4 regions of the Streptomyces mirabilis genome follow, and region 3 is predicted to be linked to each of the others. Evidence: riboswitches for the same ligand, from Rfam matches in the RefSeq annotation. Region 3 holds a riboswitch; each other region holds the start of a gene.
What was found. A riboswitch is a leader RNA that binds a small molecule or an ion and turns the genes downstream of it on or off. The one in region 3 is predicted to bind cyclic di-AMP.
Positions count from the first base shown of each region.

Region 1: linked by a shared signal. The riboswitch ahead of SMIR_RS08090 (M23 family metallopeptidase) and the one ahead of SMIR_RS19700 (M23 family metallopeptidase) in region 3 are both predicted to bind cyclic di-AMP.
Region 2: linked by a shared signal. The riboswitch ahead of SMIR_RS14030 (C40 family peptidase) and the one ahead of SMIR_RS19700 (M23 family metallopeptidase) in region 3 are both predicted to bind cyclic di-AMP.
Region 4: linked by a shared signal. The riboswitch ahead of SMIR_RS34020 (C40 family peptidase) and the one ahead of SMIR_RS19700 (M23 family metallopeptidase) in region 3 are both predicted to bind cyclic di-AMP.

Region 1 covers NZ_CP074102.1:1,820,019-1,827,547, forward strand. Annotated here, with positions in the region: gene SMIR_RS08080 (HPr family phosphocarrier protein) at 1-31, shown strand, start outside; gene SMIR_RS08085 (GntR family transcriptional regulator) at 215-910, opposite strand; gene SMIR_RS08090 (M23 family metallopeptidase) at 1,171-1,935, opposite strand; cyclic di-AMP (ydaO/yuaA leader) riboswitch at 1,948-2,108, opposite strand; gene SMIR_RS08095 (M16 family metallopeptidase) at 2,407-3,795, opposite strand; gene SMIR_RS08100 (M16 family metallopeptidase) at 3,792-5,132, opposite strand; gene SMIR_RS08105 (DNA gyrase/topoisomerase IV subunit A) at 5,412-7,529, shown strand, end outside.
Region 2 covers NZ_CP074102.1:3,207,782-3,215,310, forward strand. Annotated here, with positions in the region: gene pcrA (DNA helicase PcrA) at 1-1,555, opposite strand, end outside; cyclic di-AMP (ydaO/yuaA leader) riboswitch at 1,871-2,043, shown strand; gene SMIR_RS14030 (C40 family peptidase) at 2,051-3,220, shown strand; gene SMIR_RS14035 (tellurite resistance/C4-dicarboxylate transporter family protein) at 3,316-4,290, shown strand; gene SMIR_RS14040 (hypothetical protein) at 4,370-4,723, opposite strand; gene SMIR_RS14045 (C40 family peptidase) at 5,135-6,217, shown strand; gene SMIR_RS14050 (hypothetical protein) at 6,355-6,987, shown strand; gene SMIR_RS14055 (LuxR C-terminal-related transcriptional regulator) at 7,048-7,529, opposite strand, start outside.
Region 3 covers NZ_CP074102.1:4,441,530-4,449,058, forward strand. Annotated here, with positions in the region: gene SMIR_RS19695 (PP2C family protein-serine/threonine phosphatase) at 1-919, shown strand, start outside; cyclic di-AMP (ydaO/yuaA leader) riboswitch at 1,176-1,333, shown strand; gene SMIR_RS19700 (M23 family metallopeptidase) at 1,345-2,382, shown strand; gene SMIR_RS19705 (aldo/keto reductase) at 2,441-3,385, shown strand; gene SMIR_RS19710 (PrsW family intramembrane metalloprotease) at 3,389-4,786, opposite strand; gene trmB (tRNA (guanosine(46)-N7)-methyltransferase TrmB) at 4,854-5,693, opposite strand; gene lhgD (L-2-hydroxyglutarate dehydrogenase) at 5,866-7,071, opposite strand; gene SMIR_RS19725 (NsdA family TPR-like regulatory protein) at 7,245-7,529, opposite strand, start outside.
Region 4 covers NZ_CP074102.1:7,675,705-7,683,233, forward strand. Annotated here, with positions in the region: gene bioA (adenosylmethionine--8-amino-7-oxononanoate transaminase) at 1-666, opposite strand, end outside; gene bioB (biotin synthase BioB) at 659-1,864, opposite strand; gene bioF (8-amino-7-oxononanoate synthase) at 2,051-3,211, shown strand; gene SMIR_RS33995 (DUF397 domain-containing protein) at 3,168-3,392, opposite strand; gene SMIR_RS34000 (helix-turn-helix domain-containing protein) at 3,405-4,262, opposite strand; gene SMIR_RS34005 (ATP-binding protein) at 4,475-4,933, shown strand; gene SMIR_RS44990 (hypothetical protein) at 4,942-5,181, opposite strand; gene SMIR_RS34015 (DUF6328 family protein) at 5,178-5,699, opposite strand; gene SMIR_RS34020 (C40 family peptidase) at 5,791-6,264, opposite strand; cyclic di-AMP (ydaO/yuaA leader) riboswitch at 6,268-6,422, opposite strand; gene SMIR_RS34025 (hypothetical protein) at 6,800-7,105, opposite strand; gene SMIR_RS34030 (ATP-dependent Clp protease proteolytic subunit) at 7,113-7,529, opposite strand, start outside.

The DNA.
Region 1 (7,529 bases), 2.6 Mb from region 3:
GGGTCTCGAGGAGCTCCCCGAGACCGTCTGAGAAAGAGCCCCCGAGCGGGGTTCCTCAATTGATGGCGGGAGTGGTCTTCGCACCAAAAGACCCCGCCCCGCACACATTCGAAGGGCTCGCCTGAAAACATCGGGCGGGCCCTTCGCTTTTCCCAATTACGGGCAGCAGAAATAATCCCCCGCGAATTACCTCTCTTTGTATACGGTGCCGGTGTTAATGACGCACGCCCGTCATGTTTACGGGATGTTGCGAAGTCCTCACACGCTCCGGCCGATCTCCCCCGCCGGGAAAACGCAGCCGGTGCGCGACCGTCGCGCGCTCGGTGTGCAGCGCCGTGACGGCCCGCGCCCGCTCACTGTCGCCGCGCGCCACCGCGTCCACGATCCCGCCGTGCTCCGCCCAGGACTCCGCCGGATTGGCCGGCGCCTCGACCGCGTACATCCAGGCGATCTTGTGCCGCAGCTGGGCCAGCGTGGAGGTCAGCGCGGGGCTCCCGGAGGCCTGCGCGAGGGTCTCGTGGAACCAGCCGCCGAGCGAGCGCAGATCCTCGCTGTTCCCCCTCCTGGCCCGCTCCTGCCCCAGCCTGACCAGGCCTCGAAGCACCTTGAGGTGGGCCTCGGTGCGCCGCTGCGCGGCCCTCGCGGCGCCCAGCGGCTCCAGGAGCATGCGCATCTCCAGCAGGTCCGCGGCCTCCTGCTCGGTGGGCTCGGCGACGCACGCGCCCGCGTGCCGACGGGTGACGACGAAGCCCTCGGCCTCCAGCGTGCGCAGGGCCTCGCGCACGGGGACCCGCGAGACGCCGTAGCGGCGCGCGAGCAGTTCCTCGGTGAGCCGGCTGCCGCGCTCGTAGACACCCGCGACGATGTCGTCACGGATCGCCGTGCATACCGAGTGCGCGGGAATGCGCATGACCGGACCTCCGCCTTAATCCCCGCGAAACGCGGTCGATTGACGCTTGTTCAGCGACTCTATTGCAGAGAGCCGGAATTTCCGATGGCGGGCCGGAATCCATGGATATTTTTTGGACAGACAGTCGTTCGAAACGACGAAGCCCCGGCTGAGGGGAGCCGGGGCTTCGGAAGTGTTGACGCCGGTCGTCGGTCGTTCACGGTGCGCGAGCGGCCGAGGATCACGCCGTCCGAACGGCAGAGGATCACGCCGTGCGAGCGTCAGACGTTCACGCCGTGCGAGCGGAGGTAGGCGACCGGGTCCATGTCGGAGCCGTACTCCGCCGTCGTGCGGGCCTCGAAGTGGAGGTGCGGCCCGGTGGTGTTCCCGGTGGAGCCGGAGAGGCCGATCTGCTGGCCCGGGGTGACCGTCTGCCCCACGGAGACGCCGATGGACGACAGGTGGCCGTACATCGTGTAGGTGCCGTCGTGCATCTTCAGGACGATCTGGTTGCCGTAGGCACCACCCCAGCCGGCCGTGACGACCGTGCCGGAGCCGACCGCGTGGACCGAGGTCCCGGAGGCGGCGTGGAAGTCGACGCCGGTGTGGCTGCCGGAGGACCAGAGGCTGCCGCCGGTCTTGTAGCCGGTGGAGATGTACGAGCCCGTGATCGGCAGGACGAAGGTGTTGAGGCGCTTGCGCTCGGCGGCGCGGGCGGCACGCTCCTTGGCCTCGCGCTCCTTCTTCGCCTCCTCGGCGGCCTTCTTGCGCGCGGCCTCTTCGGCCTTCTTGCGCGCGGCTGCCTCGTCGGCGGCGCGCTGCTGGGCGGCGGCCTGCGCGTCGATCTGGGCGGCGACCCTGTCGCCGAGGGTGACGGCCTGGGTCAGCCCGGACTGCTCGACGGAGGCGTCCGCGGCGAGCGCCGGGGCGGCCAGGGTTCCGATGACACCGGTGGTGGTGAGCGCGGCGACGCCGACGGCGTTCGTGGTGGAGCGCTTCACGCGGCTCGGACGGCGGTGTTTCCCGGGGCCACAGGTGAACGCCATGTAGGGGCTGATCCTTTCCTTCCCTCTCGCCTACCGGGTTAGCTGACGGGTTCGGAGCAGGAAGGTCTCCTACGGACCCCCTCCAGGGAGGGCGTCCGATTCACCCCAGGGACTACGTATGGGTCCCCGGCTCCCCTGGCTCGCGCCGTACGGGGACTCGGCGATGACTGTCCGGTGCCGCGGGCGCGGCGCACTGCCTGACGAACAGCCGCCCCGACGCTAGACGGGGCGTCTTTCAATCAACAAACGGATCACGGTTTTTGTAGTGCATGCCACAGGGCAGACGGGCAACCTCCCTACCAATACGGACATCTTGGGGATGAAGTCCAAGCGAAATCCGAGCGGAAATCCGAGCAAAAAGGGGCCCGGGCGACTCTTCAGTCACCCGGGCCCTACGGAGTCACGCTCTTCCGCTCCGCGTGCGGCTCGGCGTCCAGCCGGCTTCTACTGGGCCGCTGCTCCGCTGAACCCCTACTCCGCCGAAACGACGGTCACTTCACCGATTCCGAGGGCCTTGACGGGCTCCTGGATGTGCGCGGCGTCGCCGACAAGGACGGTCACCAGACGGTCCACCGGGAAGGCGCTCACGGCGGCCGCGGTGGCCTCCACCGTGCCGGTCGCGGCGAGCTGCTGGTACAGCGTCGCCTGATAGTCGTCCGGCAGGTACTGCTCGACCTGGTCCGCGAGCGTGCCCGCGACGGCCGCCGCGGTCTCGAACTTGAGGGGCGCCACCCCCACCAGGTTCTGTACGGCGATGTCGCGCTCGGCGTCCGTCAGGCCCTCGGCGGCGAGGGTGCGCAGCACCTTCCAGAGGTCGTCGAGCGCCGGGCCGGTGTTCGGGGTGTCCACGGAGCCGCTGATGGCGAGCATCGCGATACCGGTTCCGTCCGGGGCGGCACGCAGGACCTGGCCGAACGCCCGCACACCGTAGGTGTAGCCCTTTTCCTCGCGCAGGACGCGGTCCAGGCGCGAGGTGAGGGTGCCGCCGAGGCAGTACGTACCGAGCACCTGGGCGGGCCACACACGGTCGTGCCGGTCGGCGCCGACGCGGCCGATGAGCAGCTGCGTCTGGACCGCGCCGGGGCGGTCCACGATGATCACACGGCCGGTGTCGTCGGCGGTCACCGGCGGCACGGGGCGCGGCTCGGCGGACGAGCCGGTCCAGTCGCCGAGCGTCTCGGCGAGCAGCGCGTCGAGGTCGACGCCCGTCAGGTCGCCGACGATCACGGCGGCGGCCGTGGCGGGACGTACGTGCTTGTCGAAGAAGGCGCGTACGGCCGCCGAGTCGATCTTCTGGACGGTCTCCTCGGTGCCCTGGCGCGGGCGCGACATGCGCGAGGTCGCCGGGAACAGCTCCTTGGAGAGCTCCTTGGCGGCACGCCGTGCCGGGTTGGCCGTCTCGTGCGGGATCTCGTCGAGCCGGTTGCGCACCAGCCGCTCGACCTCGCTGTCCGCGAACGCCGGTGCCCGCAGGGCGTCGGCGAGCAGCCCGAGCGCCTTGGGCAGGCGCGAGACGGGCACTTCGAGCGACAGCCGCACGCCGGGGTGGTCGGCGTGCGCGTCCAGGGTGGCGCCGCAGCGCTCCAGCTCGGAGGCGAACTCCTCGGCGGAAAGCTTGTCGGTGCCCTCGGAGAAGGCGCGCGCCATGATCGTGGCGACGCCGTCGAGGCCCGCGGGCTCGGCCTCCAGCGGCGCGGCGAGCAGCACCTCGACGGCGACGACCTGCTGGCCGGGGCGGTGGCAGCGCAGCACGGTCAGGCCGTTGTCCAGCGTGCCGCGCTCGGGCGCCGGGAAGGCCCAGGGCTTGGGCTGACCCGCCTGGGGCTGCGGGTGGAAGTCCATGGTGGCGAGCTCGGTCACTTCGCCGCCTCCTCGTCCTCTTCGGTGGTGTCGGCAGCGACCGGCTCGTACACGAGCACCGCGCGGTTGTCGGGGCGCAGGCGGGACTTGGCGACCTCCTGGACCTCCGCGGCCGTGATGTCCAGGACGCGCTGTACGGCCGTCAGGGCGAGCTGCGGGTCGCCGAACAGGACGGCGTACCGGCACAGTTCGTCGGCGCGGCCCGCGACCGTACCGAGCCGGTCCAGCCACTCGCGCTCCAACTGGGCCTGGGCGCGCTCCATCTCCTCGTCCGTGGGGCCCTCCTCGGCGAACCGGGCGAGCTCCTCGTCGACGGCGGACTCGATCACCGGGACCTCGACGTCACCGGACGTCTTCACGTCCAGCCAGCCCAGGGAGGGCGCTCCGGCGAGCCGCAGCAGGCCGAACCCGGCCGCGACGGCGGTGCGGTCGCGGCGTACGAGCCGGTTGTAGAGCCGGGACGACTCGCCGCCGCCGAGGATGGTGAGCGCCACGTCGGCCGCGTCGGCCGCGCGCGTGCCGTCCTCCGGGAGCCGGTAGGCGGCCATCAGGGCGCGCGCCGGGACCTCCTCCTCGACGACCTCGCGCAGCTGCTCGCCGATGACCTCGGGCAGCGAGCCGTCGCGCGGAGCGGGCTTGCCGTCGTGCCCGGGGATGGAGCCGAAGTACTTCTCGATCCAGGCGAGCGTCTGCTCCGGGTCGATGTCCCCGACCACGGAGAGCACCGCGTTGTTCGGCGCGTAGTAGGTGCGGAAGAAGGCGCGGGCGTCCTCCAGGGTCGCCGCGTCCAGGTCCGCCATCGACCCGATCGGGGTGTGGTGGTACGGGTGGCCCTCGGGGTAGGCGAGCCCGGTCAGCTTCTCGAAGGCGGTGCCGTAGGGCACGTTGTCGTACCGCTGGCGGCGCTCGTTCTTGACGACGTCCCGCTGGTTCTCCATGGACTCGTCGTCGAGCGCGGCCAGCAGCGAGCCCATGCGGTCGGCCTCCAGCCAGAGGGCGAGCTCCAGCTGGTGGGCGGGCATCGTCTCGAAGTAGTTGGTGCGCTCGAAGCTGGTCGTTCCGTTGAGGGAGCCGCCCGCGCCCTGCACCAGTTCGAAATGGCCGTTGCCCTTCACCTGGCCGGAGCCCTGGAACATCAGGTGCTCGAAAAGGTGAGCAAGGCCGGTACGGCCCTTGACCTCGTGCCGTGAGCCGACGTCGTACCAGAGGCACACCGCCGCGACCGGGGTCAGGTGGTCCTTGGAGAGCACCACGCGCAGGCCGTTGGCCAGGCGGTGCTCGGTCGCTGTCAGGCCGCCGGAGCCTGCCTCAGCTGTGGCCGTGTGACCCATGGGCATGTACGTCCCTTCGATCGCGGAAACTGCAGAATTCCTGCCGGTCCTGCCACTGTATGCAAGCGCGCCGACAGGTGGCGAAGTTCCCGCACCTCGTACGCCGAGAGCGAGAATTCCTGAGGTGGGAGGCCGGACTTCCGTTCACCGTGAGCGATCGGAACGGGGCGCCGTGGAGCCTCTACGGACGGGTCGCGGTCCGCGTTGTCAGTGCGGCGGTCCACAATGGTGCGCGTCAGAACCCGTTCATGCCCCGGCAGAGACTGTGAAGGAGCCGCAGCAGCGATGGCCCGCCGCAGCACGAAGACCCCGCCGCCCGAAGACTCGTACGAGGAGAAGATCCTCGACATCGACGTCGTGGACGAGATGCAGGGCTCCTTCCTCGAATACGCGTACTCGGTCATCTATTCGCGAGCCCTGCCGGATGCCCGTGACGGCCTCAAGCCCGTGCACCGCCGCATCGTGTACCAGATGAACGAGATGGGGCTGCGCCCCGACCGCGGCTATGTGAAGTGCGCCCGTGTCGTCGGCGAGGTCATGGGTAAGCTCCACCCGCACGGCGACGCGTCGATCTACGACGCGCTGGTGCGGCTGGCCCAGCCCTTCTCCATGCGCCTGCCGCTGGTCGACGGCCACGGCAACTTCGGCTCGCTCGGCAACGACGACCCGCCGGCCGCCATGCGTTACACCGAGTGCCGGATGGCCGACGCCACGTCACTGATGACCGAGTCCATCGACGAGGACACGGTCGATTTCGCGCCGAACTACGACGGTCAGGAGCAGGAGCCCGACGTCCTCCCGGCGGCGTACCCGAACCTGCTGGTCAACGGCTCGTCCGGGATCGCCGTCGGTATGGCGACGAACATGCCGCCGCACAACCTCGGCGAGGTCATCGCGGCCGCCCGTCACCTGATCCGCTATCCGGGCGCCGACCTGGACACGCTGATGAAGTACGTACCGGGTCCCGATCTGCCCACGGGCGGCCGGATCGTCGGCCTGACCGGGATCAGGGACGCCTACGAGTCGGGCCGCGGCACCTTCAAGATCCGCGCCACGGTGTCGGTGGAGGACGTCACAGCGCGCCGTAAGGGCCTCGTCGTCACCGAACTGCCCTTCACCGTCGGCCCGGAGAAGGTGATCACCAAGATCAAGGACCTGGTCAACGCCAAGAAGCTCCAGGGCATCGCCGATGTGAAGGACCTCACCGACCGTTCGCACGGACTGCGCCTGGTCATCGAGATCAAGAACGGCTTCGTGCCGGAAGCGGTCCTGGAGCAGCTCTACAAGCTGACGCCGATGGAGGAGTCCTTCGGCATCAACAACGTGGCGCTGGTGGACGGTCAGCCGCTCACCCTGGGCCTCAAGGAGCTCCTCGAGGTCTATCTCGACCACCGCTTCAACGTGGTGCGCCGCCGCAGTGAGTTCCGCCGCAGCAAGAAGCGCGACCGTCTCCACCTGGTCGAGGGCCTCCTCGTCGCCCTCCTGGACATCGACGAGGTCATCCGCCTCATCCGCTCCAGCGACAACTCGGCGCAGGCGAAGGAGCGCCTGATCGAGCACTTCTCCCTCTCCGAGATCCAGACGCAGTACATCCTGGACACGCCGCTGCGCCGCCTGACCCGGTTCGACCGCATCGAGCTGGAGTCGGAGCGCGACCGGCTCAACGGCGAGATCGACGAGCTGACCGGCATCCTGGACTCGGACGCCGAGCTGCGCAAACTGGTCTCCGGAGAACTGGCCGCGGTCGCCAAGAAGTTCGGCACCGACCGGCGCACGGTGCTTCTGGAGTCCGCGGGCACCCCCACCGCGACGGTCTCGCTCCAGGTGGCCGACGACCCGTGCCGGGTGCTGCTGTCCTCGACGGGTCTGCTGGCACGTACGGCCAATGGCGACCCCTTCGGGGAGGCCGAGGACGCCAAGCGCACCAAGCACGATCTGATCGTCTCCGCGGTGCCGGCGACGGCCCGCGGCGAGATCGGGGCGGTCACGTCCTCGGGCCGCCTGCTCCGGCTGAACGTGATCGACCTGCCACAACTACCGGAGACGGCGTCGGCGCCCAACCTCTCCGGAGGCGCGCCGATCGCGGAGTTCCTGTCCTCCCTGGAGCCGGACGACACGGTGGTCTGTCTGACGACCCTCGACGAGTCCTCGCCCGGCCTGGCGATCGGCACCGAACAGGGCGTCGTGAAGCGTGTGGTCCCCGACTACCCCTCGAACAAGGAGGAGTTGGAGGTCATCACCCTCAAGGACGGCGACAAAATCGTCGGAGCGGTCGAGCTGCGCACCGGCGAGGAGGACCTGGTCTTCATCACCGACGACGCCCAGCTGCTGCGCTACCAGGCCTCGCAGGTCCGCCCGCAGGGCCGGGCGGCCGGCGGCATGACGGGCATCAAGCTCACCGAG
Region 2 (7,529 bases), 1.2 Mb from region 3:
AGAAGCTGATCTTCTCGCGCTGCGAGAGCGCGTCGATCATGGCCTCGGCGCGCTCGCCGATCCCGCGCTTGGGAACGTTCAGAATGCGGCGCATCGGGACCGAGTCCTCGGGGTTGGCCAGGACCCTCAGGTACGCGAGGACGTCCCGGACCTCCTTGCGCTCGTAGAAGCGGACGCCGCCGACGACCTTGTAGGGCAGGCCGACGCGGATGAAGATCTCTTCGAAGACACGGGACTGGGCGTTCGTCCGGTAGAAGACGGCGACGTCGCCCGCCCTGGCCTCGCCCGCGTCGGTGAGACGGTCTATCTCGTCGGCGACGAACTGGGCCTCGTCGTGCTCGGTGTCGGCGACATAGCCGGTGATGTTCGAACCGGCGCCCGCGTTGGTCCACAGGTTCTTGGGGCGGCGGGACTCATTGCGCTCGATGACCGCGTTGGCGGCGGACAGGATCGTCTGGGTGGAGCGGTAGTTCTGCTCCAGCAGGATCGTCGTCGCGTCCGGGTAGTCCTCCTCGAACTGGAGGATGTTGCGGATGGTCGCGCCGCGGAAGGCGTAGATCGACTGGTCGGCGTCGCCCACGACGCACAGCTCGGCGGGCCCGAGCTCGCCCTCGGCGGGCGGCGCGTCCTCGGGCCGGTCACCGGCGGCCGGGCCGACGAGCTCCCTGACCAGGGCGTACTGCGCGTGGTTCGTGTCCTGGTACTCGTCGACCAGGACGTGGCGGAAGCGGCGCCGGTAGTGCTCGGCGACGTCCGGGAAGGCGCGCAGCAGGTTGACCGTGGTCATGATCAGGTCGTCGAAGTCGAGCGCGTTGGCCTCGCGCAGCCGCGACTGGTACATCGCGTAGGCCTGGGCGAGGGTCTTCTCGAAGCCGTCGGCGGCCTGGGCGGCGAAGTCCTCCTCGTCGATCAGCTCGTTCTTCAGGTTCGAGATCTTGGCGCTGAAGGACTTGGGCGGGAAGCGCTTGGGATCGAGATCCAGGTCACGGCAGACGAGCGCCATCAGCCGCTTGCTGTCGGCGGCGTCATAGATCGAGAACGAGGAGGTGAAGCCGAGCTTCTTGCTCTCGCGGCGCAGGATCCGCACACACGCGCTGTGGAAGGTCATCACCCACATCGCGTTCGCGCGCGGGCCGACGAGCTGCTCGACACGCTCCTTCATCTCGCCCGCGGCCTTGTTCGTGAAGGTGATCGCGAGGATCTGGCCGGGGTGGACATGACGCTCGCCCAGCAGATGGGCGATGCGGTGGGTGAGCACCCGGGTCTTGCCGGAGCCCGCGCCGGCCACGATGAGCAGCGGGGAGCCGGAGTGCACCACGGCCGCGCGCTGGTTCTCGTTCAACCCGTCCAGCAGGGCCGCCGGGTCCACGGCGGGGCGGGGCGCGCCGTCGCGGTAGTAGGCGTCCCGGCTCGCGGGCACGTCGAAGCGGCCGCCGAACAGGTCGTCCGGAAGCGGCTCCGGCGCCCCGTCCTCGGGCGGCGGCGGGGGCTCTTCCTCGTGGGCCCCGGAAGGCTGGAGGTCCGCCAGAAAGCTGTCATCAAAGAGGCTGCTCATCGCTCTCCGAGTCTAGGCGGCCCCACTGACAACCCGCGGCCACCCTGGAAACCCGACCGGTTTTTCCGCGATCGCGCATGATCTCTTTCCGTGACCGCGCCTGATTCCTTTCCGCCACTCTTTCCGCCGCGGACGCCGTCACCGTTCAGGATCGTTTCATTACGGTCAGCCACAGTCGGTCCCGATCAATGGCCTCCAGGATCAAGGTCACGAAAATGTATCGGGCATATCGCACATCAAACTTCACAGAACACTTATGAGTTGGCTAGCGTGCCGGGCAGGCCGCTCGACCCAACCGGCGAACACCGCCGGGCCGTGCGGCCTCCGCCGAGTCCGGTGCGCCCACGCGGCAGCCGGAGCCGGGGACCCAACCGACCTTGGGGTGAATCGGTCCAACTGTCCGCTGGGACAAGGACCGTAGGGCAAACCTTCCGGAATCACCCGCCCGAACCCGACAGCTAACTCGGTAGGCGGATGACGGAAGGAGTCGCCACCTTGGCGTCGCATCGCAAGTGGAGTCCTACGGGTACACGCATAGCGGGTATACGGACCCCCGCCCTCGCCACGGCGGCCCTCACCTCCGTGGCCCTGCTCTCCCAGACGGCGAACGCCGCGCCCTCGGCCGATCCCAAGCCGAGCGTCGAAGAGGTCGAGAAGAAGGTCGACGACCTCTACCACCAGGCCGAGGCGGCGACCGAGAAGTACAACGCGACGAGGGAGAAGACCGCGCAGCAGCGCAAGCGCGTCGACTCCCTCCTCGACGACGTGGCCCAGCGCACCGAGAAGCTCAACACCGCGCGCGAGGAGCTGGGTTCGTTCGCCGCGGCGCAGTACCGCACCGGTGCCTCCGCCCCCGACACCGCGACCCTCCTGCTGGCCGACAATCCACAGGACTACTTCGACCAGACCCAGCTGATGGACCGGCTGACCAGCCGCCAGAAGGTGGCCGTCGACGACTACATCACCGAGCAGGCCGCCACCACCAAGAAGCGCGCGGAGGCCTCCCAGAGCCTGCAGACGCTCACCACGACGCAAAGTGCGCTGAAGACGTCCAAGGCCGACGTGCAGCGCAAGCTCGCCGAGGCGCGCGACCTGCTCTCGAAGCTGACCGCCGAGGAGAAGGCGCGGCTCGCGGCGATCGAGAAGAAGAAGCAGGAAGCGGCCGACCGCAAGGCGGCGGAACTGGCGCAGCAGCAGGCCGCGGCGGAGAAGAAGGCCCAGGAGGCGGCCGCCCAGCAGCAGACGACCTCCGGGACCACCGGCACCTCGGGCACCTCGGGGAGTTCGGCCACCGACTCCTCGTACACCGCCAAGGCCGACAAGGCCCTCGCCTTCGCCCGCACCCAGATCGGCAAGCCGTACGTCTGGGGCGCGACCGGGCCCGGCTCCTACGACTGCTCCGGCCTCACCCAGGCCGCCTGGAAGGCCGCCGGCGTCGATCTCCCGCGTACCACCTGGGACCAGGTCAACGTGGGCACGACGGTCCCGCTCGCCGATATCAAGCCCGGTGACCTCGTCTTCTTCTACGACGACATCAGCCACGTCGGCCTCTACATCGGCAACGGCATGATGATCCACGCCCCCAAGCCGGGCGCGTACGTCCGCGAGGAGTCGATCTTCTACGGCGGTGAGTCAATCATCCACAGCGTGGTGCGTCCGGCCTAACGCCCCGGCGCCCGGCACGCGCGCGTGGGGCTCATCGGACTCCACGCGCGCGTGGCCCGCCGCCAACCCGCTCGAAGGTCCTTAGCATCGGGCCCATGTCAGCCATCTCCCCGCCCGGCCCCCGGTGGACCGGCCTGCGCACCTGGTGGGCGCAGAGTCCGCCGGGCGCCGGAGCCGCGATCCTGGCCACCGGCATCATCTCGATCGGGCTGGAGCAGACCGGCTACGAGATCCTGTCCCGGATCGTGCTGGCCCTGGCGGCCGTCGGCTGGCTCGGGCTCGCCGCGGCCTTCGTCGTACGGCTGCTGCGGGAACGGGAGCGGTGGCTGGCGGAGGCCGCTGCGCCGGGCGCGCTCACCGCGGTCGCGGCGACCACCGTGCTCGGCACGCGGCTGGTCACGCTGGGGTGGGAGGTGCCGGCCGAGGCCCTGCTCGCCCTGTCGGCGGTGCTCTGGCCCGGGCTGCTCTTCCTGGTCGTACGGCAATGGCGGCCCCGTATGCCCGGAGCGGTGTTCCTCGGCTGTGTGGCCACGCAGGGGCTCGCGGTGCTCGGCGCGACGCTCGCCCCCGCGACGCACACGGACTGGCTCGCGCACACCGCGCTGGTGCTGTTCTGGCTGGGGCTCCTGCTCTACGCGCTGGCGATGTTCTACTTCGACTACCGCGAGGTCGCCACGGGCGCCGGGGACCAGTGGGTCGCGGCCGGCGCGCTCGCCATCTCGGCGCTGGCGGGGTCGAAGCTGATCCTCGCGTACCAGGCGAACATCTACCTGTGGAACAACGACGACAACGGCGTGCTGCGCTGGGTGACCGAGGCGCTGCTCGTGCTCGTCCTCGGCTCGTACTGCGTGCTGGCCGTGGCGGAGGCCCGGTGGCCCCGCCCGCGCTACGACGTGCTGCGCTGGGCGACCGTGTTCCCGCTGGGGATGACGGCGGTGGCGGCGCTGTCGGTCGCGGCCGCCATCGGCGTCGGCTGGCTCAGGGGGCTCGGGCAGGTACTGCTGTGGATCTCGGTCGCGGCGTGGCTGGCGGTGGTGGTCGTAGCGGTCAGGCGTCCTCAGGAGCCGTAGGCGTCGGGCGTCCGCACGAGCCGTAGCCGTCAGATGTCCGGAAGCGCCGTAGCCGTCCGTGGGGGCCTTCGGGGGGCCGTCAGGTCCAGAGCACCGCGATGAAGATGTTCGCGGTCGTGAGCAGCCCTACGAGCCCGAACAGGCCCTTGTCCACCTTCTCGTCGTCCCGCTTCACATAGACGAGCCCGAGGATCACGATCAGCAGGGCGAGCTTCACGCCGATCTTGATGGTGTTGACCGAGTGGTCGTCGGCCTGGTTGAGGCCGACGAGGGCGACGCCCGTGACCAGCATGGTCAGCGCGCCGTACAGCATGGCGGGGACGAACCGGGCGGTGCCCTGGCCCATCGCCTTCATCTGGGTGAGGAAACCGCCGAGGAGCGAGGCGATGCCGATGATGTGCAGGCCGACGAAGAGATGGATGAGTACGTCCATGGAGCCGGAGCCTAATCGGCGGCCCTCACCCCTCTTGTCACCGGCCCACCCCCTGTAGACCACTACCACCCGGGAACCACCGATTGTCCCGGAACCGCCCCATCGGTCATCACACCGCGTGAAGTCGACGGCGCCGGGCCGGGATCACGGTCACATGCGGTCACCCCGCGATCCAGTGGCGCCACTTCCGTACATGACGTTACCGGGACATCACTCTCAGGTTTAGCGTCCTCCACCAGGTGGCCGGCTCCCCACCGCCGCCCGGGCCAGGGGCGGCAGCCGGACACCACCGCCGAGAAAGGTCCGGCGGCGGCCCGCTCCCCCTGTGTGGGGCCGCCGCCGGACGTGTCCCCGCTGACCGCGCTCGTCCCCGGCGGTCGTACGCAAGTCCCGGGAAGGATGTGGGCCCTCGTGGCAGCGCACCGAAAGCCCAGACAGCGCTCGCTCGGTGGAAACACGGCCCGCACAGCCGCGACCATCGCCCTCGCGGGAGCGGCCACGGCGACGGGCTTCGACGGGACGGGGCACGCGGACCCGCAGCTGTCGCCGGCACAGGTGAAGGCCAAGGTGGACAAGTTGTACGAGGAGGCGGAGGTCGCCACCCAGAAGTACGACGGCGCGAAGGACAAGGCAGACAAGGCCGAGCAGCGGCTGAACGCGCTGCGTGACGAGGCGGCGCGCAGGGAGGACCGGCTCAACACGGCTCGGGACGCGCTGGGTTCGATCGCCGCCGCGCAGTACCGCAGCGGAGGCCTGGACCCCGCGCTGCAACTCGCGCTCTCCGACAACCCCGACCAGTACCTGGAAGGGGCCGCGTTCGCCGAGCGGGCCGGCAGCCGACAGGCGGAGGCCGTGGCCCGGGTGCGCAAGCAGCTGCGGGAGATCGAGCAGCTGCGCGGGGCCGCGCATGTCGAGCTGGCCTCACTCAAGTCGCGTCAGGCGGAGCTGAAGCGGGCCAAGAAGACGATCACCGGGAAGCTGAACACGGCGCGGCAACTGCTGTCGCGGCTCACCGACGAGCAGCGCGCGCAGCTCGGGGACCTGGGAGCGGCCGGGGGTACGGGAAGCGCCGGGCAGCGCGCCTCGCGCTCCGCCGCGCGGGACCTCGGCCCGGTGTCGTCGCCCGGCTCCGTCGCGGCGCCCAACTCCCGTGCGGCGGAGGCCGTCGCGTATGCCTACGGGAAGCTCGGCAGCCCCTACGTCTGGGGCGCCACCGGGCCCGACGCCTTCGACTGCTCGGGCCTGGCCCAGGCCGCGTACCGCGCCGCGGGCATCTCGCTGCCGCGCACGACGTACGCGCAGATCAACGCCGGACGCCGGGTCTCGCGGTCCGAACTCCTCCCCGGTGACCTGGTGTTCTTCTACTCGGGAATCAGCCATGTGGGCATCTACGTGGGCAACGGCCAGATGATCCACGCCCCGAACCCGTCGGCGCCCGTGCGGCTGGCGCCGGTCGACGAGATGCCGTTCGCGGGAGCCACCCGAGTGGCGTGAAAGACGCGGGGGCGACCGCGGTGTGGTGCGGACGGAGAAGTGGATCACGGTAGCGTCGGCGCGGACTCTGTTTCCGTCGTCATCGCTCCGTCGTCCCACCGTCGTTCCGTCGACGCTCCGTCGTCCGAGAGGTTCTGATGCCCGGCTCTCTGCTGCCGCCTCCGCCGCCGCCCGCGCACATCAGGACCTGGCCGGACCGGGCCGCGCTGCTGGCCGACCGGGGGCGGGCGCTGGAGGAGCTGCGCCGGCGGAGCCTGGGGGTGCACCGGGTGCTGCTGCTCTGGCTGCTGGCGCTCGCGGCGATCGTCGGCTGGGCGCTGCTGGTGCTGCCGCTGCGACAACTCGAGCAGCGCGACCCCACCGGTTTCGTCCTGGGCCCGCTCTTCGCCCTGCTGGGCCTGGCCGCGCTCGCCCCGACCGTCGTCGCCGTCGCCCTCTCCGTCCGCCGGGACCACCACATACACCGACTGCTCGACGCCTGGTCCGAGCTGGACCGGCACCCCGCGACCGACTCCCGGCTCCGCTCCCCCGGCCTCAGCCTCTTCTGGCTGCTCTCCTCGCTCGGCGTCTGCGCGATCGGTGCCTGGACGTCCTTCACGGCGGCCGCGCGGGCCGAGCCCGGCCACGCCCTGTACAGCGATGTCGTCCAGGGCATGGGCATCGGCCTGATCCTGTGGCTGACCGGCCTCATCGGCATCGTGAAGGCCGTACGCCACTACCGCTGGGCGCTACGGATACTGGGCCCGGCGCCCGACGCGAAACACCGGTAGGCACCGGGCACCTCCGGCGGGCTCAGTGGACGTGGCCCTGAACCCTCACGACGCGATCGGCTAGACCAGCCGACGCGCCGTGGCCCATCGGGTCAGCTCGTGGCGGTTGGACAGCTGGAGCTTCCTGAGGACCGCCGAGACGTGCGACTCGACCGTCTTCACCGAGATGAACAGCTGCTTGGCGATCTCCTTGTAGGCGTAACCGCGGGCGATGAGACGCAGGACCTCGCGCTCGCGCTGGGTGAGACGGTCGAGGTCCTCGTCGACGGGCGGGGCGTCGGTGGAGGCGAACGCGTCCAGGACGAATCCGGCCAGGCGGGGCGAGAAGACCGCGTCGCCGTCCTGGACACGGAAGACGGAGTCCACCAGGTCGGTGCCGGTGATGGTCTTGGTGACGTACCCACGGGCGCCGCCGCGGATCACGCCGATGACGTCCTCCGCGGCGTCCGACACGGAGAGCGCGAGGAATCGGACCGGCTGCCGGGCGTCGGCCATCAACGGGGCGCAGCGGCGCAGCACTTCGACACCGCCGCCGCCCGGCA
Region 3 (7,529 bases):
GCGCGGCACCGTGCTCACCGGCATCGCGGCGCTCGTCTCGGTGCTCACGATCCACATCCGGCTCGGCATCGTCTCCAAGGTGGACGCGCTCACGGAGGTCGCCACCGTGGCGACCGTCGGCGTGCTGGCCGTGCTCATCAACATCCTCGTCCGTCGCACCGACGAACGACTCGCCTCGGCCCACCGGATCGCCGAGGCGGCCCAGCGTGCCGTCCTGCCGGAACCCGACCGGCGGATCGGCGGCCTCGACGTCGCGGCGCGCTACGAGGCCGCGCAGGCGGGCGCGTTCATCGGCGGCGACCTGTACGCGGTGCAGGACTCCCCGCACGGCGTACGGCTGGCGGTGGGCGACGTACGCGGGAAGGGCATGGAAGCGGTGGCCGCCGTCGCGGTGCTCATCGGGGCGTTCCGGGAGGCGGCCGAGCAGGAGGCCACGCCGGAGGCGGTCGCGCAGCGGCTGGAGCGGGCGCTGGCCCGCGAGGGCATCCGGCGCAAGGGCCTCGACGCCTTCGAGGGGTTCACCACCGCCGTCCTCGCGGAGATCACGCACGAGGGCGGCCTCGTACGGTTCGTCAACCGCGGCCACCCGCCGCCGCTGCTCCTGCACGCGGACGGAACGCTGGTCACGCTCGCAGCCGCGCACCCCGCACTGCCGCTCGGCATGGGTGAGTTGGGCAGCTGGCCGGACCGTGCGCAGGAGGCGGAGTTCCCGCACGGGGCCACGCTCCTCTTCCACACGGACGGACTGTCCGAGGCCCGCGACGCGCAGGGGCGCTTCTACGATCCGGCCGCGCGCCTGGCCGGACGGACCTTCCCCGGCCCCGACGTCCTGCTGGCCACCCTTTCGGAGGAGGTCCGGCGGCACACGGGCGGAGCACTGACCGACGACATGGCACTGCTCGCCGTACGGCGGCCGTAGTCACGGGAAGGGGCGTTCTTGATCGTTGTCACGAGGGGTGATCGGCCGATGCCCCTCCGCATAACAACTGACGCACTGTCACATAACCGCCGGGTAGAAGGGTGCGGCCAACTCGCCCGATTTCCGCCGCTCATGGTCGGTAAGTCCTGGCCAAAAGTGGTTAATGATCAGTACGAACAGCTTGGAATCCGGTACCCGTGTCTATTAACGTTCGATAACGCAGCGCGGTCGTCCCAGCCGTCACAAGAGTCGGCTCCGTGCGCACGCGCCGAATCCCGCAAGGGAACCGGGGAACCACCAACTTGGGGTGAATCGAGCGTCTTTCACGGTGGAGACACCGTGGGTTGACGCGCGTAGGAGACCTTCCTGCTCCGAACCCGTCAGCTAACCCGGTAGGCGAGAAGGAAGGAAAGGAGCACGCCCACGTGGCGTCCAACCGGCCCGCCCAGCCCACTTCGTTCCCGCCGAACGAGACCCAGACTTTTGGCTACGCCTACGGCAAGGACGAGGGCCCCTGGGAGGAGTGGAACCCGACCGAGGATTCGCTCCGTCCCCTCCGCGGCCGGCACCGCGTCTCCAAGCAGCGCGGCGGGGGACTCGCCCGCAGCTCCACGGTCCTGGGCGTCGGCGTCATCGCCGCCGTCGGCGCGGGCGGCATGGCCACCGCGGCGCCCGGCAAGCCGCCGGTGTCCATCTCGCTGCCCGATCTCTCCTCGGTCACCCAGTCCGCCAAGGCGCTGATATCCGACGGCGGTTCCAGCACGCCGAAGGGCTCCGCCACCCCGCTCACCAGCGCCGGTGTGACCAGCGCCGACGCCGCGCAGGGCAACAAGGACGCGGGCGAGGCACTGCGCGCCCGCATCATCCTGCAGGCCGAGTCGCAGCAGGACCAGGTCGACAAGGCGGCCCAGGCCGCAGCCGAGTCCGCCGCGGCGAAGAAGGCGGTCGCGCTGGCCGCCAAGCAGAAGGACGACGCCGAGGCCAAGGTCGCCGCCGCCAAGAAGAAGGCGGACGAGGACGCCAAGCAGAAGGCCGAGGCCGCGCGCCTCGCCGAGCTCGCCAAGAGCTACTCGCTGCCCACCTCCTCGTACACCCTGACCTCCCGCTTCGGTGACGCCGGTTCCATGTGGTCCTCCGGGTACCACACCGGCCTCGACTTCGCGGCCCCCACCGGCACGCTGATCAAGGCCATCCACAGCGGCACGATCACGGAGGCGGGCTGGGCCGGCTCGTACGGCTACCGCACCATCCTCACCCTCGACGACGGCACGGAGCTGTGGTTCTGCCACCAGTCGTCCATCAGCGTCAGCGTGGGGCAGAAGGTGGCCACCGGCGACGTCATCGGGCGCGTGGGCGCGACCGGCAACGTGACCGGGCCGCATCTGCACCTGGAGGTTCACCCGGGCGGCGGCAGCGCGATCGACCCGATGGCGTGGCTGCAGAGCAAGGGCATCAACCCCTGATCGTTCCCGGGGGCCGTGTGCGGAATACGGCAGTCCGGTACGGCTGCTGAAATAAAGCATGACTTCTCTCCGCAAGCTCGGCTCCTCCGACCTCGAGGTCTTCCCGCTCTCCCTCGGCGGCAACGTCTTCGGCTGGACAGCCGACGAGGCGCAGTCCTTCGCCGTGCTCGACGCGTACACGGCCGGGGGCGGCAACTTCGTCGACACCGCCGACGGCTACTCCGCGTGGATCGCCGGCCACACGGGCGGTGAGTCGGAGACGATCATCGGCAAGTGGTTCGCCGCGCGCGGCAACCGCTCCGACGTGGTCCTCGCCACCAAGGTCAGCACCCACCCCGAGTACAAGGGCCTGTCCGCGACGAACATCAGGGCCGCCGCCGACGCCTCGCTGCGCCGCCTCGGCACGGACTACATCGACCTCTACTACACCCACTTCGACGACACCTCGGTGCCGGTCGAGGAGATCATCGGCGCGCTGGACGAACTGGTGCGGGCCGGCAAGGTCCGGGAGATCGCCGCCTCCAACATCTCCGCCGAGCGGCTCGCGGAGTCCGTGGAGTTCTCCGACCGCGAGGGCCTCGCGCGATACGTCGCCCTCCAGCCCCACTACAACCTCGTCTCGCGCGACACCTACGAGGGCCCGCTCCAGGAGGTCGCCTCCCGGACCGGCCTGGCCGCCGTCCCGTACTTCGCGCTCGCGTCCGGCTTCCTCACCGGCAAGTACCGCCCGGGTACGACCGTCGACTCCGCGCGGGCCGAGGGCGCAGGCAAGCACCTCGACACCGAGCGCGGCATCCGCGTCCTGGCCGCTCTCGACGAGGTCGCCGGGGCCCATGACGCCGAGGTCGCCACGGTCGCCCTCGCCTGGCTCGCCGCCCGGCCGACGGTCGCGGCGCCCATCGCCTCCGCCCGGACGGTCGAGCAGTTGCCGGCCCTGCTGGCGGTCGCCGACCTGACCCTGACGGACGCGGAGGTGGCCAGGCTGACGGAAGCGTCCGCCTGAGGTCTACGACTGGTAGGGGTTGTACGCGGGGTACGGCGTCGCCGGGGCGGGATACGGCGTCGTCGCACCGGTGGGGTACGGGGGCGCGCCGGCGGGGTTCGCCTGGCCGGGCACCGGCGCGTAGCCGTACCCGGGCCACGGCGGCGGTACCTGAGGCGGCACGGGTAGGGCCGGGGCCGCCGTGTGGGCCGCGTACGCGAGGGAGGGGCGGGCGACCTCCCGGCGGCGCCACAGCTCGTGCAGCAACTCCCGCTCCCGTACGACGAAGTCGGCGTTGGCGCGGCCACTGCGCCCCCGGTGCCGCAGAAACGCCAGCGAGGTCGCGTAGGCCTCGTACTGCGCGACCGAGCGCGCCGCCGCCTTGCCGAAGTGGTGGGCGGCGTACTCGCGGGCCAGCCGCCGCGCCCGCATCGAGCCGAGCACGTACGGCTCGGGCGGGGTGAGCCACCCGGCCGCCGCGTACGCCGGAAGTTCGGTCCGTACGGTCTTCAGCTCCCGCTGCCGCGTCCAGATGACGAGGAAGGTGAGCAGGCCGAACGCGGGCACCATGAACGCCCCGTACACCGCGTAGAAGCCGTACTCCCCGAAGTTCGACGAGCCGTTCCACGTGGAGTGCATGCCCATCGCGAGCAGCAGTCCGGTCAGGGGCAGCAGGACGCGGCGCACGTGCTGGCGCTCGGCGGACAGGGCCGCGATGCCGAAGCCGATGCCGGTGAGCACGGTGAACAGGGGGTGCGCGAAGGGCGACATCACGACGCGGACGAAGAAGGTGGCGGCGGTGACGGAGGCCAGGCCGCGGTCACCGTTGAGCTGGTCCGTGCCGAAGGCGGTGCCGAGATAGAGGATGTTCTCGGTGAAGGCGAAGCCGGTGGCGGTGACTCCGGCTATGACGACCCCGTCGACGATCCCCGTGAAGTCCCGGCGGCGGAAGAGGAACACCAGGAGCACGGCGGCGGCTTTCGCGGACTCCTCCACGATCGGCGCTATGACGGTCGCGCCGAGGGTGTCGGCGCTGGTCGGGTCGGCGGTGGCGGTCGCTATCCATTTGGTCGCGAAACTGTTGGCGACGATCGCTATCAGCGCCGCCGCGCAGGCGCCCCACGCGAAGGCGAAGAGCAGGTTGCGCCAGGGGCCGGGCTCCACCCGGTCCAGCCAGCGGAACGCGGCGACGAGGAGCGGCACGGGCAGCACGGCGAGGCCGAGCCCGACCAGGAAACCCTCGGTGCCGGTCTGTTGGCGGACCAGGGCCAGGATGACGAGGCCGGAGAGCGCGAGCAGGGTGATCAGCGCGCCGTAGCGCACCCACTTCCGCTGCCACCAGTGCGCGTGCCGCAGCGCACCGTCGGCCGGCCCACCGGTGGGACCGCCGGGAGACGTCGGGTACGGGGGGAAGGTGGCCACGGCATTGACCCTAACGAGGGAGGGGCGCTGCCCGCGACGGCGCCTGGTGGTGTTCGTCCGCGGGTCTTCAGTCGCCGGATGTGTCCTGGTCTCGGTGCTGTACGCGCCGGAACAGGAGGTCGTTCACCACATGACCCTTCTCCAGTCCCTGACCCTCGAAACGGGTCAGCGGCCGGAAGTCCGGACGAGGCGCGTAACCGCCGTCCGGCTGGGTGTTCTCGAAGTCCGGGTGTGCGCTCAGCACTTCCAGCATCTGCTCGGCATACGGCTCCCAGTCGGTCGCGCAGTGCACGAGGGCGCCGGGCCTGAGGCGGGTCGCGGCGAGGCTGAGGAACTCCGGCTGGATCAGCCGCCGCTTGTGGTGCCGCTTCTTGGGCCATGGATCGGGAAAGAACACGCGCAGCCCGCTCAGGGAATCCGGCGTGAGCATCTCCCTGAGCAGAATGATCGCGTCGCCGTTGCCGACGCGGACATTGGTGAGCCCGTTCTGGTCCGCGAGATTGAGCAGGTTGCCCTGCCCCGGCGTGTGCACGTCGACGGCAAGGATCCCCGTCTTCGGGTCCTCCGCCGCCATCCGCGCGGTGGCCTCGCCCATCCCGAACCCGATCTCCAGCACGACGGGCCGCTCGCCCCCGAACAACTCGGAGAGATCGATCACCCGCTGCCCGTCGATGTCGAGCCCCCACTTGGGCCACAGCCGCTGCAGCGCGTCCGCCTGGCCCGTGGTGACCCGGCTGCGCCGCGGCTGGAAACTCCGGATGCGCCGCTCGAAGTGCGATCCGGCGGGGTCGGCCTTCGGACCATCGGGGAACCGGGGCTCCCCCTTGGCCCGGGCACGCCGATAGGGCTCACCTCCGGCGACGGAGCTGGACCGGGGCTCTTCGGGGGAGTCAATGGAGTCAGACACAGTGAAGCGATTTTACGGCGCCCCGGGAGCAGCCTCCTGCCCCCTCACCCCCGCCAAGGGCGCGAGCTCTGTTACACCGGCCGACCGGGGCTTTCAGGGGCGCGGGGAACTGCGCGACCAGCCCCCACCGGCCCGCGGACGAAGAACCCACCGGGCCCGGCCCGTCACCCCGTCACGTCCCCGCCAGCACCCCCAGCGCCCTGCGCGCGATCTCACGCCCGATAGGGAGCGACGCCGTGGCGGCGGGCGACGGCGCGTTCAGGACGTGTACGGTCCGCGGGCCCTCCTCGATGAGGAAGTCGTCCACCAGGGTGCCGTCCCTCAGGACGGCCTGGGCCCGGACACCCGCCGAGGCCGGGATCAGGTCGTCCGGCGTCACCGCCGGCAGCAGCCGCCGCACCGCGCCGGTGAACGCCGCCTTGGACACCGACCGCCGCAGCTCACCCGCCCCGTACCGCCAGTGCCGCCGCGCCATCCGCCAGGAACCGGGCCACGCCACGGCCGCACCCACCTCACGGGGCCGGACGACCCCCCACCCGTACCCCTCCCGGGCGAGCGCGGGCACCGCGTTGGGCCCGATGTGGACGTCTCCGTCGACCCCCCGGGTGAGATGCACACCGAGGAAGGGGAAGGCGGGGTCGGGGACCGGGTAGACCAGGCCGTGGACCAGCTCGGGGCGCGCCAGGGAGTAGTACTCGCCGCGGAAGGGGATGATCCGCATGCCGGGTTCGTCCCCGGCCAGGCGTGCGATCTCGTCGCAGTGCAGCCCGGCGCAGTTGACCAGCACCCGTCCCCGCACGATCGCCCCGTCCGCCGTACGGACGGCGACACCGAGTGCGGGCCGGCGGTCGATGCGGACGACCTGCGCCCCGTACCGGATCTCCGCCCCGGAGGACTCGGCGAGCTGCCGGGCCACGGCGACGAAGTCGCACACCCCCGTCGTGCCGACGTGGATCGCGGCGAGCCCGCGCACCTGCGGCTCGTACTCCGCTATCTGGGCGGGGCCCAGCTCCCGCACCGGAATCCCGTTCTCCCGGCCGCGCTGCACGAGCCCGTGCAGACGGGGCAGCTCCGCCTTCTCCGTGGCGACGATCAGCTTTCCGGTGACCGCGTGCGCGATGTCGTACTCCGCGCAGAACTTCACCATCTCGGCGGCGCCCCGCACGGCGTACCGCGCCTTCAGCGAGCCGGGCCGGTAGTAGATCCCGCTGTGGATCACCCCGCTGTTGCGCCCCGTCTGATGACGGGCGGGGCCCCGCTCCTTCTCCAGCACCGTCACCCGCGTGCCCGGCGCGGCGCGCGTGATCGCGTACGCCGTCGCCAGGCCGACGATCCCGCCGCCGATCACCAGCACATCGCAGTCATAAGCGACCCGCACCTGTTCCACCTCCCGGCTTCAAGAGTGCACTGCGCCACTGACAACGCCCTCAAACCCGCGAAGCGCCGGAAGCAGTTCCCCGAGCCCCGCAGGGGCGCGAGGAACTGCGCGACCAGCCACAAACGACCCGCGGCCGAACCACCCGCGGTCGTACCGGTCCTCCAGCGGAGCGACTACGCCGGGGCCATCAGCAGCGGCCGCGCCCGCTCCCTCAGCTCCACCACACGCGGTTCGTCGCCGTAGGGCTCCAGACGGTGCAGAAGGTCCTTCACGTACTCCGTCGTGCGCGCGGAGGAAATCCGCCCGGCGACCTCCACCGCCCGTACGCCCTGCTCGCATGCCGCGTCGAGATTGCCCGACTCGAGCTCGGCGACCGCCGACACCACCAGTCGCAGGCCGTGGGAGCGTACGAACTCCTCCGTCGGCTTCGACAGCGCCTGCTCGGTGAAGCGGCGCAC
Region 4 (7,529 bases), 3.2 Mb from region 3:
TACGACCGGCTCCACGATCACCGCGGCGAGCTCGTCGGCGTGCCGCCCGATCAGCTCGCGCAGATGGTCGGCGTACGACTCCTCGTACTCGACCGGCGGGGCGTCGGCGAACACCTGGCGCTGGAGCACGCCCTGCCACAGCTCGTGCATCCCGCCCTCGGGGTCGCACACCGACATCGGCTGCCAGGTGTCCCCGTGGTAGCCGCCGCGCCAGGTCAGCAGCCGCTGCTTGCCCGGCCGGCCGAGCGAGCGCCAGTGCTGGAGGCACATCTTGACGGCGACCTCGACCGACACCGAGCCGGAGTCGGCGAGGAAGACGTGCTCCAGGCCCTCGGGCGTGATGTCGACCAGGCGCTTCGCCAGCCGTACGGCGGGCTCGTGCGTGAGCCCGCCGAACATGACATGGCTCATGCGCTCCAGCTGGTCGCGCGCCGCGTCGTTGAGGACCGGGTGGTTGTAGCCGTGGATGGCCGACCACCAGGACGACATGCCGTCGACCAGTTCGCCCGAGCCGTCCGCCAGTCGCAGGCGTACCCCGCTCGCCGACTCCACGACGAGCGGCTCCTGGCGGCCGGGCATGGGGCCGTACGGATGCCAGACGTGCCGTCGGTCCAGCTCAAGCAGTTCCCGCACCGGCAGCGTGGACGGCTCGGACAGGTCAGGCATTGGGGGCGAGGTCCGTTCCGGCACCACGGCGGCGTACGGCGACGAGATCCGTACGCGCTTCGGCGGGCTGCTCCTGCTCGGCCTGCACCTGCACGGAACCGCAGACGCCGCCACCCTCGTGCGAGCCGCACCCGGCGTCCGCGTGCGAGCCGCACCCGGCCTCGGCGTGGGCACCGCAGCCTCCGCCCGCCGTCACGCGGTGCTCCGGCAGGGTCACCTCGCCCGCGCCCTCCACCTCGAAGCCGGCGTCCGCGATCATCTCCAGGTCGGCCCTGCCCGCCTGGCCCTCGCTGGTGAGGTAGTCGCCGAGGAAGATCGAGTTGGCCAGGTTCAGGGCGAGCGGCTGCATCGTCCGGAGGTGGACCTCGCGGCCGCCCGCGATGCGGACCTCCACGTCCGGGCAGACGAAACGGACCATGGCCAGGATGCGCAGGCACCGCTGCGGGGTGAGGTTCCACTCCTTGGCGAGCGGGGTGCCCTCGAAGGGGATCAGGAAGTTCACCGGAACGGAGTCAGGGTCGAGCTCGCGCAGCGAGTAGACGACGTCGACGAGGTCCTCGTCCGACTCACCCATGCCCGCGATCAGACCCGAGCAGGCCGACAGACCGGCCGCGTGCGCCTTGTGGACCGTGTCCACCCGGTCGGCGTACGTGTGCGTGGTCGTGATGTCCCCGTACGTCCCCTCGGACGTGTTCAGGTTGTGGTTGTAGGCGTCCGCGCCCGCCTCGCGCAGCCGCTCGGCCTGGCCGTCGGAGAGCAGGCCGAGGCAGGCGCACACCTCGACGTTCTCGTTCTGGTCCTTGATCGCCTTGATGGTGTCGGAGACCCGGTCCACGTCACGGTCCGTCGGACCGCGGCCGCTGGCCACCAGGCAGACCCGCTTGGCGCCCCCGGCAAGCCCGGCCGCCGCGGCCTGCGAGGCCTGGTCGGGCTTGAGCCAGGTGTACTTGAGGATGTCGGCCTTGGAACCGAGGCGCTGCGAGCAGTACGAGCAGTCCTCGGGGCACAGACCGGACTTCAGATTGACCAGATAGTTGAGTTTCACTCGACGGCCGAACCAGTGCCGGCGGACTTTTCCGGCCGCGGCCACCACGTCGAGCACGTCGTCGTCGGACGTGGCCAGCACGGCCAGCGCCTCGTCACGGGTCGGCAGCTCGCGCCGAAGCCCCTTGTCCACCAGCGTGTTCAGCAGGTCCATGAGATCCGATCCTGACGTATGCGAGCCGCTGCGGCCAAGGAGAGTTTGCACAACAGAGACGGTTCGACGTGTGGGTATTGCCACATCATGGGCGCCGCGTCGTCCCGCTAGGGTCTGTGCACTGCCTACAAAACGACCACCTTCATGACCCCCTCACGACCACTCCCAGGGCCCGGAGGCACCAGCATGGCCGGATCGCCGTTCGCGTGGATCGACGAGCAGGCGTACCAGCGTCGCCAGGCCGGACTCGTCCGTACCCTGCGCCCCCGCGCCGCCGACTCACCCCTTCTCGATCTGGCGAGCAACGACTACCTCGGGCTGGCCCGCCACCCCGAGATCACGGAGGCCGCCGCGGCGGCCGCCCGCCGCTGGGGCGCCGGCGCGACCGGCTCGCGGCTCGTCTCCGGCACGACCGAACTTCACGGCGAACTCGAACGCGAGCTTGCCGACTTCTGCGGCTTCGAGTCCGCGCTCGTCCTCTCCTCCGGCTACGCGGCCAACCTCGCCGCCGTGACCACGCTCGCGCCGCACGGCTCGCTGGTCGTCTCGGACGCGGGCAACCACGCCTCCCTCATCGACGGCTGCCGGCTCGCCCGGGGTGCGACCCAGGTCGTGGCGCACGCCGACCCCGAAGCCGTGCGCAAGGCGCTGGGCACGCACGAGGGTCCCGCCGTCGCCGTGTCCGACACGGTCTTCTCGGTGGACGGCGACGCGGCCCCGCTGGCCGCACTCGCCACCGCCTGCCGCGAGCACGGCGCGGCGCTGCTCGTCGACGACGCGCACGGGCTGGGCGTCCTGGGCGACGGCGGCCGGGGCGCCCCGCAGGCCGCGGGGCTCGCGGGTGCCCCGGACGTGGTCGTGACCGCCACGCTCTCCAAGTCGTTCGGCAGCCAGGGCGGCGCCGTCCTGGGTCCCGCCGCGGTCATCGACCACCTGGTCAACGCGGCGCGCACCTTCATCTTCGACACCGGTCTCGCGCCCGCGGCGGCGGGCGCGGCCCTCGCGGCGCTCAGGCTGCTGCGCCGTGAGCCGGAGCGCGCCGCCCGGGCCCGTGAGGTGGCGACGGCGCTGCACACCCGGCTGACCGCCGAGGGCCTGGAAGCCGTACGACCGGACGCCGCCGTGGTCTCCGTGCGCGCGCCGTCCCCCGAACAGGCCCTGCGGTGGGCCGCCGACTGCCGCGAGGCGGGACTCGCCGTCGGCTGCTTCCGCCCCCCGTCCGTGCCGGACGGCATCTCACGGCTGCGGCTGACCGCTCGCGCGGACCTCACCGACGCGCAGATCGAGCACGCCGTCGGCGTGATCAGCTCAGTCCGGCGACAAAGCCCTCCCAACTGGCGGGAGTGAACAGCAGGGCGGGGCCCGCCTTGTTCTTGGAATCGCGCACCGCGACCAGTCCGGCCCAGGGTCCTGGGCCGGGTCGGGCCGTCTCGACGCAGTTGTTCATTCCCGTACTGCGGCTGCTGCGCAGCCATCGCACGTGGCGGAGTGAAGTACTGGAACGTACGTACCGAGGCAGTGCAGTCATGGGGGTGCCTCCTTACGCGCCGTCACCTATCCCGGCGATGTAGTCCAACGAGTCCTCGGGTGAAAGGGCGTGGAACTGAAGGGCGTTGAAGGCCTCGGTGTAGGCCTGAAGGTCTTCTTTCCGTTCGAGATAGAGGCTACTCGTCAAGTGGTCGAGAACAACCACATCCAGATCAGTTGTGTTCGGAAATGAGAAGATAACGAAAGGCCCGGTGACGCCGATATGGGCTCCCGCGGCGAACGGCAGTACCTGAAGCCGCACTTGAGGCAGGGTTGCCGCCTCCCGCAGTCGCTCCAGTTGCCGAGCCATCACCTCCGGGCCGCCGACCTCGCGTTTTAACACGGCCTCGTCCAGGACCGCGGTCAGTTCCAGCGGGGGATTCGAACGCAGGACGTCCTGCCGGGCGAGGCGCACCTCGACGAGTGCGTCGAGCTTGTCGTCCTCCAGGCCGCCGACGGCGACCCGGGTCACCTCCCGCGCGTACTCGGGTGTTTGGAGCAGTCCGGGTACCACCGAGGTCTCCAGCGTGCGCATCCCGCTGGCCTGGGACTCCAGACTGATGAAGTCGCGGTACGCGGGCGGCAGGACCCCGCGGTAGGCGTGCCACCAGTGGTGGCGTCCATTGCCCTCGGAGCCCGCGAGGCCGACCAGGAGCTCCCGTAACTCGGGCTCCGTGACGGCGTAGGCGTCCAACAGGCGCTCCACGTCGGCCGGTTTCACCCCACTGATACCGGTCTCGATGCGGCTCACCTTCGACTGGTGCCAGCCGACGAGACGGGCCGCCTCACCACTGGTGAGGCCCACACCGGCGCGCAGCGCGCGCAGTTCGGCACCGAGCTTGCGGCGGCGCACCGCGGGACCGTGCTGCATGGCCGTACTCCTTACTCCTTCCGGGCCGCCCAAATACGCTCCGCCGTCGCAGAGTTCACCGCATCGAGCGACAGATATATGCATATCTCGGTGGATCGCACCCGTGACCGGCCCCGTGATGGCAGTCTGGCGCGAAGCACCAGTCCGGGACCGTACTCGAACCATCCGCTCCGTGTCGGACTCCGGTCCCGTGGGAAAAGGACGACGTCGCCATGGCAGATCACCAGGAAGCATCCGTCACTCTGCCGAGCGATCCCGCCTCGGTCTCCGCGGCCCGGAATTTCGTCGCCGATGTGCTGGCCGAATGGGGCCTGCCGTGCGACGCGGAAGTCGCGGACACCGTACGCCTGATCGTGTCAGAACTAGCCACCAACGCCGTCCAGCACACTTTCGGCCAGTCGCCCACCTTCACCGTGGACGTCAGGCTCGACCGAGACGAACACCTGCGGATCGGCGTCACCGACAGCCATCCGCGCTTTCCGAAACGTCTGCCTGCCGCCGTCCAGCAGGACAACGGGCGCGGCATGGTGATCATCCGCTGGCTGACCGCCGAGTGCGGCGGCAGACTCGTCGTCCGGCCCACCCGCGAGGGCGGCAAGACGGTTGCCATCGACCTGCCCTGGACGGTGCCGGCCCAGCCGGTGACGGCCGGCGGCCCACAAGAGCCCTGAGGAGCGGCTCAGTTGTCGTGTCTGCGCTGCCCGGCGCGTTCGAAGGCGCCGCGCAGCAGGGCCCGGAAGGCCCGGCCCGCCGTCTGGAAGGTGCCGAGCGGCAGGGTGCCGCCCGCGAGGCCCGCGAGTTCATGCCGGGCCTGCTCCAGTGCGTCGAGGGTCCGGCGCGCCCGGACCACGAGCCGCTCACCCGCGTCCGCCGGCCGTGCGGGCCGTGCCCTGGAGGCGGTCACGGGGAGCGCGCTCACGGTTCTCGGTCCGGTGCTTCTTTCGGAGCCGTTGCCGCGCTGACGACCGTACGTTGCACCACGCGGGGCAGGACGCCCCACAGTGCCACGCAGACGAGCAGGGTGCCCGCGCCCGAGGCGATCCCGGCGGCGCGTCCCAGTGCCACGTCCACGACGAGCAGCACCGATCCCGTCAGCGCCAGCATGAGCACGCCCATCCCGATCGTGGCCAGGACGGAGGAGACCCGCACGATGGTCGGCTTCGCGCCCTGCCGGAACAGCGACCTGTGCAGTGCGGCCGGCGCCGTGAAGAGCGCGGCGGCCACCACGGCCAGCAGGAGCGTGGTGACGTACGTGGCGCGCTGCACCGTGTCGAGGGACGGGAAGCGCGGGGTGAACGCCAGCGTCAGCAGGAACGCGAAGAGGATCTGCACACCGGTCTGCGTGACGCGCAGCTCCTGGAGCAGCTCGCCGAAGTTGCGATCGGCACGCTCGAGGGGCGTCTCGTTCCGTTCCTCGGGGGGAGGTCGTTCAGCCATGATGAACGAGTAACCGGTCCGTCCACTTTTCACGCCCCGGGGGGGGTGGGACCCCGAGGGGGTGCCGGCCGGCGGCACCCCCTCGGGCAGGTCAGCTGACCCGGCCGTACCAGACGCTCTTCGTCCAGATCTTCTGCAGCTTCACGACCTCCCCGGTCTTCGGGGAGTGCCAGATCTTTCCCTTCCCGGCGTAGATGCCGACGTGGTACACGTTCCGGCCCGAGTGGAAGAACACCAGGTCTCCGGCCTTGCGGTGGGACGCGGAGATGTGGTGTGTCTTGTTGTACTGCGCCGCGGCCGTACGAGGCAGCGTCTTGCCCGCCTTCTTGTACGAGTAGAGCGTGAGCCCGGAGCAGTCGAAGCGGCGTGGCCCGGCGGCACCGTACTGGTACGGGGAGCCCTTCTTGGAAGCCGCGACCTGAAGTGCCTTCGTCGCCAAGGTGGCCGCTTCGGCGTCGGATGCGACGCCAGGAACCACAAGGCTGCCGCCCACGGCGGCGAGAGTGAGCGCCGAGGCCGTACCGGCCCGGGTCCACATCGACGGGACACGATTGAGCGCAGTCATGCGCAACCCTTCGTCAGCCGCCTGTGAAGGATGACCTGTCGGATTCGGGCTGGCGAAGTAGCCCGGCCGCTTGCGCGGCTTCACCCCAAGGACCGCCCGGATCTCTCCGGCGACCCGTCTTGCTGGGTCCTCCACTCCTGCCGATGCACTTCTGTCGACCGGTCATCCGGGCAGCGGCAGGACTCGGCGTCCGCCCGGACCGCCCCGCCGCTGTGGCGGGGGCTTGTCGTCGGAAGGGATCTTCACGCATGGCAGTCGGAAAATCCGAGCGGAATCGGCGATTTGTGGGGTTACTCACCACTCACCCGTTCGGGTGGACGACCCTCTGTTCGGGCGATGTTGGGGACACCTACGACGCTCGTACCTGCACCGGAGCGTCTCATTCCGCCTTTCCGCTACGCGCGTTGCGCAACTTTTCGGGTTCCTCGAAGGGACCTGTGACTACTCCATCAGGGGGTACTCCATCTGGTCCGTTTGAACCCCAGGCCGGACGCCTCGTCGACTCGGCGCGCACGGCGGCCCGGGTGTGGATGTGTCAATTGTCGGCGTCGGGCGGCAGAGTGACGCGGGCCGCCCGTCGCTCGCCGTCGAGGACGCGCAGGGCCTGTGCCAGCGTCGGCGCGTGCACCTCGCTCTCGCCGCGCTGGTGCATCAGCGCGAGGGCGTCCCGCAGCTCGCCGGCCTTGGCGACCAACGCCTGGGCGGCGCGCAGCCCGCGGTAGGTGTCTCCGGGCCTGGCCGGGTTGATGCGGCCGAGCAGGTCGACCACGTCGAGGTAACGGTCGATCAACTCGGCCTCGGCTCGCGTCAGCGCGGGCAGCGGGGGCAGTTCGGGCACCATCGGCGGATCACCTCGCGTCGGGTGTGGCGTTCCTCGCACCGGGCGCGGTGCGCGAGGTCTTGCGGCTGGGGATGATCCCGTCCACCAGTCCGTACGCCAACGCGGCCTGTGCGTCCAGGATCTTGTCCCGCTCGATGTCGGCGGCGACCTGTTCAGGACTCTGCCCCGTGTGCCGTACGAGCATGTCCTCCAGCAGCCTCCGAGTGCGCATCAACTCCTCGGCCTGGAGGGCCAGATCGCTCGCCTGTCCCTGTACCGGCTCGGCAAGTGACGGCTGGTGGATCAGCACCCGGGCCCCCGGCAGCGCGAACCGCTTGCCCGGCGCGCCGCCGGCCAGCAGCACGGCGGCGGCCGACGCGGCCTGCCCCAGGCAGGTGGTCTCCACGTCGCAGCTGACGAACTGCATCGTGTCGTAGATCGCCGT